Regions from separate parts of the Pandoraea pnomenusa genome, predicted to be linked through region 1. Evidence: predicted binding sites of a transcription regulator. Region 1 holds the regulator's gene; the other holds the start of a gene.
What was found. The regulator NrdR, encoded in region 1, represses ribonucleotide reductase genes. The targets are predictions, from matches to a motif close to CACNANATNTNGTG.
Positions count from the first base shown of each region.

Region 2: LV28_RS27255 (ribonucleoside-diphosphate reductase subunit alpha) is a predicted target of NrdR. The motif match lies at 4,066-4,079, and genes of this name have one in related genera.

Region 1 covers NZ_CP009553.3:1,637,967-1,643,459, reverse strand. The annotation lists gene LV28_RS31540 (LysR family transcriptional regulator) at 1-837, shown strand, start outside; gene LV28_RS31535 (porin) at 1,412-2,476, shown strand; gene nrdR (transcriptional regulator NrdR) at 2,640-3,122, opposite strand; gene glyA (serine hydroxymethyltransferase) at 3,141-4,388, opposite strand; ZMP/ZTP riboswitch at 4,487-4,594, opposite strand; gene LV28_RS31515 (hypothetical protein) at 4,851-5,493, opposite strand, start outside.
Region 2 covers NZ_CP009553.3:694,095-699,587, reverse strand. The annotation lists gene LV28_RS27260 (aldose epimerase family protein) at 1-753, shown strand, start outside; gene LV28_RS27255 (ribonucleoside-diphosphate reductase subunit alpha) at 866-3,826, opposite strand; gene ampD (1,6-anhydro-N-acetylmuramyl-L-alanine amidase AmpD) at 4,200-4,799, opposite strand; gene LV28_RS27245 (DUF1269 domain-containing protein) at 5,364-5,493, opposite strand, start outside.

The DNA.
Region 1 (5,493 bases):
GCCCCGTCCGCCGTGAGTCGCCAGATCGCCCTGCTCGAGGCCGAACTGTCGCTACCGCTCATCGAACGCCACAAGCGCGGCGTGCATCTCACGCAGGCGGGCCGCCTGCTCATGGAGTACTACCGGGAGCAACGCGCCCACCAGGAGGACTTGCTTGCCAAGCTGCAGGAAGTGCGCGGACTTCGGCGCGGGCATATTCGACTGGCCGTTGGCGAGGGGTTTGTCAGCGATCTGATGGGCCCGCCGCTGCAGTATTTCTGCAGGCGCTACCCGGACATCACGCTCACCCTCGATCTGGCCGGCACCAACGAAGTGATGCGCCTGGTTGCCGAGGACGACGCGGATATCGGGCTCGTCTACAACCCGCCGGCGGAGCCCAAGATCGTTTCCCGGGCGCAGTTGCGCCAACCCGTGCACGCCATCGTCGCGCCCGATTCGCCGCTCGTCGCACGCGCGGCCCAGGCGGGCGCCTTGCGTCTGGACGAGCTCTACGACGTGCCGCTCGCACTCATGCACGGGGCCTACGGCACCCGCCAGATGATGGAAATGGCCGAGCAGTCCGAAAAGCGCCGGCTCTCGCCCGCGGTCACCACCAACTCGATTTCCGTGCTCAAGCACTTCGTTCGCGCCGGATTGGGCGCGACGTTCCTGCCCGCGTTCGCGGTGTCGCAGGAGATCGAAGCCGGCATTCTGAGTGCGCTGCCGATCGATCACCCGATCCTCAATCGCGCCGAGGCGCATCTCGTCACCCGCGCGGGCCGCCGGCTTTCCGGGGCGGCCAATCGGCTGCTCACGCATCTGGCAAGCAAGATGGAAGCCTTCGGCGCGCCGGATTGAGGCGCCTGCGGGCCACGCGGGCGACCGCCCGGCAAGCCGATACGGCGCCGCGCCGATGCCGACGGCCTTGTCGGCCGTTGCACTGACGGCGGTTTCGGTTGCTGGCACGCAACAATCCGGCGACTAAGCCTTTACCCGATGTTGCAGGCGTGAGAATTCAGCTATAAAGAAGCCATCCGGGCGTCGCGCGCAAAGTTATCTCGCAGTACAAGACATCGATCATCTTGGCGCGCCTCGCCAGCCGATTCCGGTCGCCGGACGGCCCCTGCGTGTCACGTGAGCGTCATTCCGACGGCGCGTGGCAGCACGCCGAAGACGGCCTCACGCCAGTGGACTGCCATGAAAACGATCTCTGACGACCAGAGCGTGCCGGCATCACTCGCAACCGCCCGCACGCTCCCGTGCGGCGCCCGTTGCCCAGGCGTTTCCGCTTGCCGATTTCTCGTCACTCGTAACGAAAATTCAGGCTTTCCCGAGCGTCTCCTGCCTCGCCCCGAAACGGGCGATGGACGACGACGACGGGCATAACCACGCGAGAAAGGTGCGGGGCAAAACGCAACCTGGGGAACAGACCATGAAAAAGAAGCTCATCGCAGCCAGCCTGCTGTGCGGCATCGGCTCGTTCGCGCACGCACAGTCGAGCGTGCAACTTTACGGCCGCGTCGATGGCGGCTTCCAGTTCATGAACAACCTGCAGGACGGCAACGGCGGCACGACGTCGCGCTGGAGCGCTCAGGGCGGCGACTTCGGCACCAGCCTGTTCGGGCTGCGCGGATATGAAGATCTCGGGCAGGGATTGCATGCGGTATTCAATCTGGAAGGCGGCTTCCAGTTGATGAACGGCTACAACAACAACGGTTCCGGCTCGATCTTCGATCGGCGTGCCCTGGTCGGCTTCAATTCCCGCTCGTGGGGTCAGCTCACGCTCGGCCGCAACCTGTTCATCAGCAATGGCGTCTGGGATTTCGATCCCTTCCAGCAGCAGGCCTTCTCGTCGGCATCGCTCGTGCGCGGACGCAACTGGCCGCAAGCGAGCAATACCGTCAATTACCAGAGTCCGAACTGGTACGGATTCGATATCGCCGGCCAATACGCATTCTCGAATATCGCCGGACAGTTCAACAACGGGCGTGGCATGGGCGCCCAGTTGACCTACACGCACGATCGTTTCCAGTTGCGCGCGTTGTATGACGAAATTCGCGACACCAACGGGCGATTCACGGACGTGTTCGCCACCTCGCGCGAGTATTTCGCGGGAGCGAATGTCTTCCTGAATCGCTTCACGATCTCGCTGGGCTACACACACATGTCGGCGCCTGACGCCCCCGCCCCCGATTTCGCCACGCGCGCCGATCACTACTGGGCCGGGGTGAAATGGCAGGCGACGGCCGTGTGGGCGGCCAATGCGGCGGTCTACCACGTGAACGTGCCGGGCGGTTTCGGACACGCGACAATGTTCGAGCTCGGCACCACGTACAACCTGTCCAAACGCACGTTCCTGTATGGCACCGTCGCCTACGTGAAGAACAGCGCCAACCAAAGCTTCTCGGTCGCCGCCATTCCGAGCGACTCGCTCGACAACCCGCCGCCAGGCAAGAGCCAGACCGGCGCCTACATCGGGGTGTCGCACTCGTTCTGAGCGCATGCGGCGCTGTTGACTTGCGCGTCGCCGGGCAACGGGTGCCAGCGCCCGTCGTCCGCGCCCACGGTGCCGTCCACCATGAAAAAACCCGCCGCGCCCTTTCAGGCGCGACGGGTTTTTCGTCGCTCGTTCAGACCGCATCGCGGCCTCTCGCGCTGTCCTACGCCACCGGCTTGCGCTTGGGCTTGAGGTCGGTGCTGTCGATTTCCTCGAGGACATCGCGGAACTCCGCAATGTCTTCGAAGCTGCGATACACGGAGGCAAAGCGGATATAGGCGATCTTGTCGAGGCGCTTGAGTTCGCGCATGACCAGTTCGCCGATACGCTGGCTCATCACTTCGCGCTCCGCGCCGGCCAGCAGCTTGTATTCGATGCGCGCAATCGCGGCATCCATCGCTTCGGCACTCACGGGGCGTTTGCGAATCGCCAGTTGCATACTCGCACGCACCTTCGCGCGATCGTACTCGGCCCGGCTGCCGTCTTTCTTGACGACCGCGGGCATGGCAAGTTCGACACGCTCGTACGTGGTGAATCGCTTGTCGCACGACGGGCATTTCCGGCGTCGCCGAATGGCGGCGCCGTCTTCCGCTTCACGCGAGTCGATGACCTGCGTGTCGTCGTGCCGGCAGAACGGGCAGCGCATGCGTGCGACGCCGTCGGCTTAGCCGTAGACCGGGAAGCGCTTGGTCAACTCGGCGACCTTGGCGCGGACCGTGGCCAGCGTTTCGGCGTTTTCCGGGTTGTCCAGCACGTCGGCGATCAGGTTGCCGACCAGCTCGGCTTCAGCTTCCTTGAAGCCACGCGTGGTCATGGCCGGCGAGCCCAGACGCACGCCGCTCGTCACGAACGGCTTTTCCGGATCGTTCGGAATGGCGTTCTTGTTGACGGTGATGTGCGCTTCACCCAGCGCGGCTTCGGCAGCCTTGCCGGTGATGTTCTTGGCGCGCAGGTCGACCAGCATCACGTGCGATTCGGTCTTGCCCGACACGATGCGCAGGCCACGCTTGACCAGCGTCTCGGCCAGCACGCGTGCGTTCTTCACGACTTGTTCCTGATACGCCTTGAATTCCGGCGTGGCGGCTTCCTTGAACGCGACGGCCTTGCCGGCGATCACGTGCATGAGCGGGCCACCCTGGATTCCCGGGAAGATCGCCGAATTGATGGCCTTCTCGAACTCGGCCTTCATCAGGATCACACCGCCGCGTGGGCCGCGCAGGCTCTTGTGCGTGGTGGTCGTCACGAAATCGGCGTGCGGCACGGGGTTCGGGTACACGCCCGCGGCGATCAGGCCGGCATAGTGCGCCATGTCGACCATGAAATAGGCGCCGACCGACTTGGCGATGCGCGCCATGCGCTCGAAGTCGATCTTCAGGGCGAAGGCCGATGCGCCCGCCACGATCATCTTCGGCTTGTGTTGCTGCGCGAGTTTCTCGGCAGCGTCGTAATCGATGTCTTCGTTCTCGTTCAGGCCGTAGCTCACCACGTTGAACCACTTGCCCGACATGTTGACCGGCGAGCCGTGCGTGAGGTGACCGCCGTGGGCGAGGCTCATGCCCATGATCGTGTCGCCCGGCTTGAGCATGGCGAAGTACACGCCCTGGTTGGCCTGCGAGCCGGAGTTCGGCTGCACGTTCGCGGCCTCGGCACCGAACAGCGCCTTCACCCGATCGATCGCCAGTTGTTCGACCACGTCGACATACTCGCAACCACCGTAATAGCGCTTGCCCGGATAACCTTCCGCATACTTGTTGGTCAGTTGCGAGCCCTGCGCTTCCATCACGGCCGGGCTGGTGTAGTTTTCCGACGCGATCAGCTCGATGTGGTCTTCCTGACGCTGGTTTTCCTTCTGAATCGCGGCCCACACGTCGGGATCGACGGCGGCAACGGTGGATTTCGATTTGTCGAACATGGCGGTTCCGTTGAATTGAACAGGTTTTCCGGGAGGGGATGGTGCAGCGCGCCTTCCTTTGTGCTTCGGAAGACGATAGACAGGGCAGCACCAACCATCACGGCTGCCCAGGCGAACGGCAAATAAGACCCCGGCGCTTCCCGGTGGGTTGATCCACCTCGGGCGCACAAGGCTGTGCACCCTAATCGCCAGTCACGCGGGGTTTGTGGCGTCAATAGTTTATGCGAGCTTGCGGCGTTAGGCAACCGGCTCGGAAACCCGCACCGCCACCTTGCAGAACGCCCCGTGACGCAACGGCGACAGCGCTGGCGCGGTGCCGCACAGACAGGCGATTTCAATGCTTCCGCCGCCAGACATGCCAATGATGGAAACCTTACGGCCCGGCGCCGACATGGTGTCGCGAAGGCCACACGGCATTCGACCGGCGTACCAACGAGGGGGAACCGGTCGCCGAGCCCGCCGTCATGCAAGGCCGGTCGTGCGCGCCGCGGGGGCCAGCGCGAGGAACAGCGCCTGCTGCGCGCTGATGGCGGCCGCCCGCGTCGGGTACAGACGCGCCCAGGCACGGGCCGTCAGCTCTCCACCCAGGTGCCTCAGCACCTCGCCGCGTCTGGCCATCACATGGTCGACCAACGCGTCGGCATCGCGCGTATCGTCCCCGTGCCCGGCCAGCGCCTGCGCCTCGCGGGCAAGCTGACAGGCATCGGCCGCCCACGGCCGTATCGTCGCCGCATCGATGCGGCCAAGACGAAACGCCATTTCCGCCGCCACCGCTCGCACACCGTCCGGCTGTCTCAATTCGTCGCGAATCGTCTTCTCGTGAGCGTGCGGCACGAACCCCGCCAACCGACGCACAAACGGGGTGCCGACAGCGTTGCATGACACGCGCGTCCGATCGACCCATGGTGGCGCGGCACCGTCCATGCGCTGCGGTGGGGCATCGATATCGTTCAAGGCGTCCGCGCACAGGCAAGCCCCGAATTCCACCGTCATCACGTGCGGCAGATCGTTCTGATCCCGCCAGATCCCCACGTTCTCCATGGCCGCATCGCACAGCGTCCGGTTGTCCAGCCAAAGGGCGGCGAGGTACTGGCGCTCGAGTTCA
Region 2 (5,493 bases), 940 kb from region 1:
CCGTTCCCGTCGGACGAGTGGCCGAAGGCCGGCGCGTTTCCGATGCTTCCGTATACCAATATGCTGCGCGACGACAGGCTGCACTGGCGCGATCGCACGATCACCGTTCGCGAGCAGCCGGCGGCGTCGAGTTCGCTGCACGGCTGGGGGCTGCGCCGCGAGTGGGAGGTCGTCGACGAAAGTCCCCACTGCTGCGTGCTGCAACTCGACTGCCCCGCCCAGCCCGAGTGGCCCTGGCACTATCAGGCGTACCTGTCGGTCACGCTCGACGCGCAGGGCGTCGACATGCAGCTCTCGCTCACCAATCTGTCCGCCGACGCCATGCCGGGGGGGCTCGGTCTGCATCCCTACTTCCGCTGGCCGGCCGGCGCGCGGCTGACGTTCGAATCGGAGGCCGTCTGGCATTCGCCCTCCGAAGACGTGAGATGGCCGAGCGAGCAACGCATCCACGTGGGCGCCATCGAGGTGGTGTCCGTCGGCGGCGGGCTCAACATGGAGGGCCGCTCGACGTGGTTCGCCGAAGCGCCCTCCGGTTCCGGGCGCTTCGATGCCCGCATCGACTACGCCGGCGGCCTGCGCTCGGCCACGGTGCGCAGCAGCGACGCACCGTGGCTCGTGGTGCACTCGCCGGCGGGTCGCCCCTACCTGTGCCTGGAGCCGTCCACGCATCGCGTGGGCGAGTTCGACCACGATCACGTTGTCATCGCGCACGGCCAGACACTCGATCTGACGATGCGCATCGATCTGGCCTGACGCTCGGGCGAAGGCAAGAAAAAACCCCGTCGCCCTTGCGGGCCGACGGGGTTTTTTCCGACCGGGGAGACAACGTGCACGCCGCCCCGGTGCGCCAGGCGCAGGCCTCAGCTTACTGGCAGGCTTCGCACTCGTCGAAGCCGGGGTCGCCCGGGCGCATCGTGCAGACCGCGCCTTCGGCGTCCGGCATCGGCTGGGCCAGCGGCGAGAGCGGCGCGCTCGGTTCGGCCGAGAAACCACCCGACATACCACCCGAGCTCGGCACCGCGTTCAGCGCACCGTGGCTCACCGTCGACTTCTCGACGTGCGTTGCGGCCATCGTCCGGAGGTAATACGTGGTCTTCAGGCCGCGCGTCCATGCCAGCTTGTACGTCTCGTCGAGCTTCTTGCCCGAAGCGCCGGCCATGTAGATGTTGAGCGACTGGGCCTGATCGATCCACTTCTGACGACGCGACGCCGCCTCGACCAGCCACTTCGGCTCGACTTCGAACGCCGTGGCATAGATCTCGCGCAGGTCGGCCGGCACACGGTCGATACGCGAGAGCGAACCATCGAAATACTTCAGGTCGGCGACCATCACTTCATCCCACAGACCGCGGGCCTTCAGGTCACGCACCAGGTACTCGTTGACCACCGTGAATTCGCCCGAGAGGTTCGACTTCACGTACAGGTTCTGGAACGTCGGTTCGATGCAGGCCGACACGCCGATGATGTTCGAGATCGTTGCCGTCGGCGCGATGGCCACGCAGTTCGAGTTGCGCATGCCGTGCGCGGCGATGTGCTTGCGCAGGCTGTCCCAGTCGAGCGAACTCGACAGGTCGACGTCGACGTAGCCGCCGCGCTCTTCGGCCAGCAGCTTGAGCGAGTCTTGCGGCAGGATGCCGCGATCCCACAGCGACCCCTTGTACGACGAATACTGGCCGCGCTCCTTGGCCAGCTCGGTCGACGCCCAGTAGGCGTAGTAGCACACGGCTTCCATCGAACGATCGGCGAACTCGACGGCGGCATTGGACGCATACGGCGTGCGCAGCAGGTGCAGGCAGTCCTGGAAGCCCATGATGCCCATGCCCACCGGACGGTGATGCAGATTCGAATTGCGCGCCTTCGTCACCGCGTAGTAGTTGATGTCGATCACGTTGTCGAGCATGCGCATCGCCACGCGAATGGTGCGCTGCAACTTCTCGTGATCGAGCTCGTAGCCGTTGGCGGTCTGCTTCAGGTGAGCCACGAGGTTGACCGAGCCGAGGTTGCACACGGCGATTTCGGTCTCGCTCGTGTTCAGCGTGATTTCCGTGCACAGGTTCGACGAGTGCACCACGCCCACGTGCTGCTGCGGCGAGCGGATGTTGCACGGATCCTTGAACGTGATCCACGGATGGCCGGTCTCGAACAGCATGCCCAGCATCTTGCGCCAGAGCGCCTGCGCCGGAATCTTCTTGAACAGCTTGATTTCGCCGCGCGCCGCCTTCTCTTCATAGGCGGTGTACGCCTGCTCGAAGGCCTTGCCGTACTTGTCGTGCAGGTCCGGGCAGGTCGACGGCGAGAACAGCGTCCACTCGGCGCCTTCCATCACGCGCTTCATGAACAGATCGGGAATCCAGTTCGCCGTGTTCATATCGTGCGTGCGACGACGGTCGTCGCCGGTGTTCTTGCGCAGCTCGAGGAATTCCTCGATGTCCAGGTGCCACGTTTCCAGATAGGCGCACACCGCGCCCTTGCGCTTGCCGCCCTGGTTCACGGCCACGGCCGTGTCGTTGACCACCTTCAGGAACGGCACCACGCCCTGGCTCTTGCCGTTCGTGCCCTTGATGTGCGAGCCGAGCGCGCGCACCTGCGTCCAGTCGTTGCCCAGACCGCCGGCGAACTTCGAGAGCAGCGCGTTTTCCTTGAGCGCTTCGTAAATGCCCTCCAGATCGTCCGAGACGGTCGTGAGGTAGCACGACGAGAGCTGCGAGCGGCGCGTGCCCGAGTTGAACAGCGTGGGCGTCGAGCTCATGAAATCGAAGCTCGACAGGATCTGGTAGAACTCGATCGCACGCGCTTCGCGTTCGACTTCGTTCAGCGCCAGCCCCATGGCCACACGCATGTAGAACGCCTGCGGCATTTCGATGCGATGACCGTCGATGTGCAGGAAGTAACGGTCGTACAGCGTCTGCAGGCCGAGGTAGTTGAATTGCAGGTCGCGGTTGGCGTCGAGCGCGGCGGCCAGCTTGGCCAGGTCGTACGAGAGCAGTTGCTCGTCGAGCAGCTCGGCCTCGACACCCTGCTTGATGAAGCGCGGGAAGTAATCGATGTAGCGCGCGGCCATGTCGCCCTGCAGCACTTCCTCGCCGAGAATCTCGCGGCGGATCGTGTGCATCAGGATACGAGCGGTGACCTGGCTGTACGCCGGCTCCTTCTCGATGAGCGTACGCGAGGCGAGGATCGCCGAGTCGTAAACCTGCGACAGCGGCACGCCGTCGTACAGGTTCTTGATGGTTTCGGTCAGGATCGGCTCGGCGTCGACTTCATTGCCGAGGTTCTCGCAGGCGGCCTGCACCACGCCACGCAGCGCGGCCATGTCGAGCGGGCGCGACACGCCATTGTCGGTGACATGCAGCACCGGCATGTCGGGCGCGGCGGCTTCGGGCGCAGCCTCGACCGCGTGAGCACGCTCCTGCGCGCGCTTCTCGCGATACAGCACGTAGGCGCGGGCCACGTTGTGCTCGCCTTCACGCATGAGCGCGAGTTCGACCTGATCCTGAATGTCTTCGATGTGGAACGTGCCGCCGTTCGGGCGGCTGCGCATCAGCGCGCGCACGACGTTCTGCGTCAGTTGCTCCACGAGCTCGCGAACACGTGCCGACGCCGCGCCCTGACCGCCGTTCACGGCGAGGAACGCCTTGGTCACGGCGATCGCGATCTTCGACGGCTCGAAACCCACCACCGCGCCGTTGCGTCGAATCACTTTGAAGTCGGCGTTGGTCGCCGGCTCGAAGGCACCCGTCGTCTGGGGCGCCGACGCACCCGGGCCGGTGCCGGTCGTCGCGGCGGGCGTCGGGTTCGGGCGGGTGAGGTTTTCGTTAGTCTGCATGTAAAAACTCCCGTTCCAATGAGATGGTGCTGTTAGCGCGTCTCTACCAGTTTCACGACCGGCAAAAATACGCCCTGGGGGCGCCGATGGAGCGAAGTGCTGAACACCGCACGACCGACGGACGGCCAAGGGTTCGAGGTGTCCGCTGCACGGCTTTGCTGCTGCGCCGCCCCACAAAACGCCGCGGGACAAGCACGGTATTGATGGTTACTGCATCCGGTGCCGGACTTCACATCAACCACTACATATAGTGGTCAGCACCGGAATTGGCACTAAGTATAGTGGAGATGACGCACTCCGCAAACCTGAAAATTTGATCCCCGGGAAGGCCCGTGGCATCGCCCTGTCAAGCAAAACCTACCGCGTCATCGGGTTAATCCGTTGCCTGAAACGGCAACGCTTCCGGCGCCAGGTCCGCCATTTCGCGCAATCGCCGCCACTCGAAGTGCGGCCCCGGGTCCGTCTTGCGCCCCGGTGCGATATCGGCGTGTCCGGCCACGGCTTGAATCGGATAATGCTCACGCAAGACGCGCGTGAGCGCCGCCAGCGTTACATACTGCGCCTCGGTGAACGGCAGGTCGTCGGTGCCCTCGAGCTCCACCCCGATCGAGAAATCGTTACAGCGCGTGCGTCCTTCGAACGCCGACGCACCGGCATGCCAGGCCCGCGCATTGCACGACACGAACTGCTGCAACGCACCATCGCGCCTCACGAGGAAATGCGACGAGACGTGCACACCGCGAATCTCGTCGAAGAACGGATGGGCATCGTGATCGAGCCGGTTCTGAAAGAACGCCGCGATCTCGCCACCCCCGAATTGCCCCGGCGGCAACGAGATGTTGTGCACCACGAGCAGGTCCGTCAGCATTCCGGGCGGCCGCGTGTCGAAGTTGGGCGACGGCAGACGCTCGGCCTCGACGACCCAGCCGCCGGCGTCGAGCGTGAGCACGGGCAGGTCGCGCGGCGCGTTCATACGGCACCTCGCGCAAGCGGGAGGCGACGCGCGGCGTGCGCACGCGACCGGGGCAAAAAGTTAGGGGACGCAGATGACTGGAGCATGACGGGCACCACGAACTCCCGTAGAGCGAGGGGCGCCATTGTAGCCCACTTGACGTGACGCCGTCGGCTCACGGCCCGGACGAACCCGGGCCGGCGTTCACCGCGTTCACCGCTTTCCCCGACATCCGGGATCATCCGGCGCGTCGTGCCGCGTGCGGGCGCTTGCGGCGCTGTCCTCGCGCAGCGGCGCTCGTCGCGACCGACGGCCGCGTCCAGCGCTGGGGCGGCAGGCGCACTTCCCCGCCAGCCTGCAACGTCCGGCAAAGCAGAAGCCCCTCGCCCGACCTGGCCGAGAGGCTTCCATGGGCGTGACCACGCCCGGGGATGGCGTTGCTCTCGTGTCGTACGACACGCGCACCATCCCGCGCCGCTCACAGGTGCGGCGCCCTGGGCCGTTGCCGGCCGGTAACACTCGTGCGCTGCGTGACGCCGTTCACTGTCGATGCGCTTGCCTCGCTTGTCTCAAACTGTAAACCGATCAGGGGAATGCCGGAATCGCCGCCTCGACCCCTTCCATGTGCGCTTCCGGGTGATGCGCCTTGAGCATGTCGCGAATCTCGTCGACGCGGCTGTCTCGCACATCCACCATGAGCAGGATCATGCCGCGC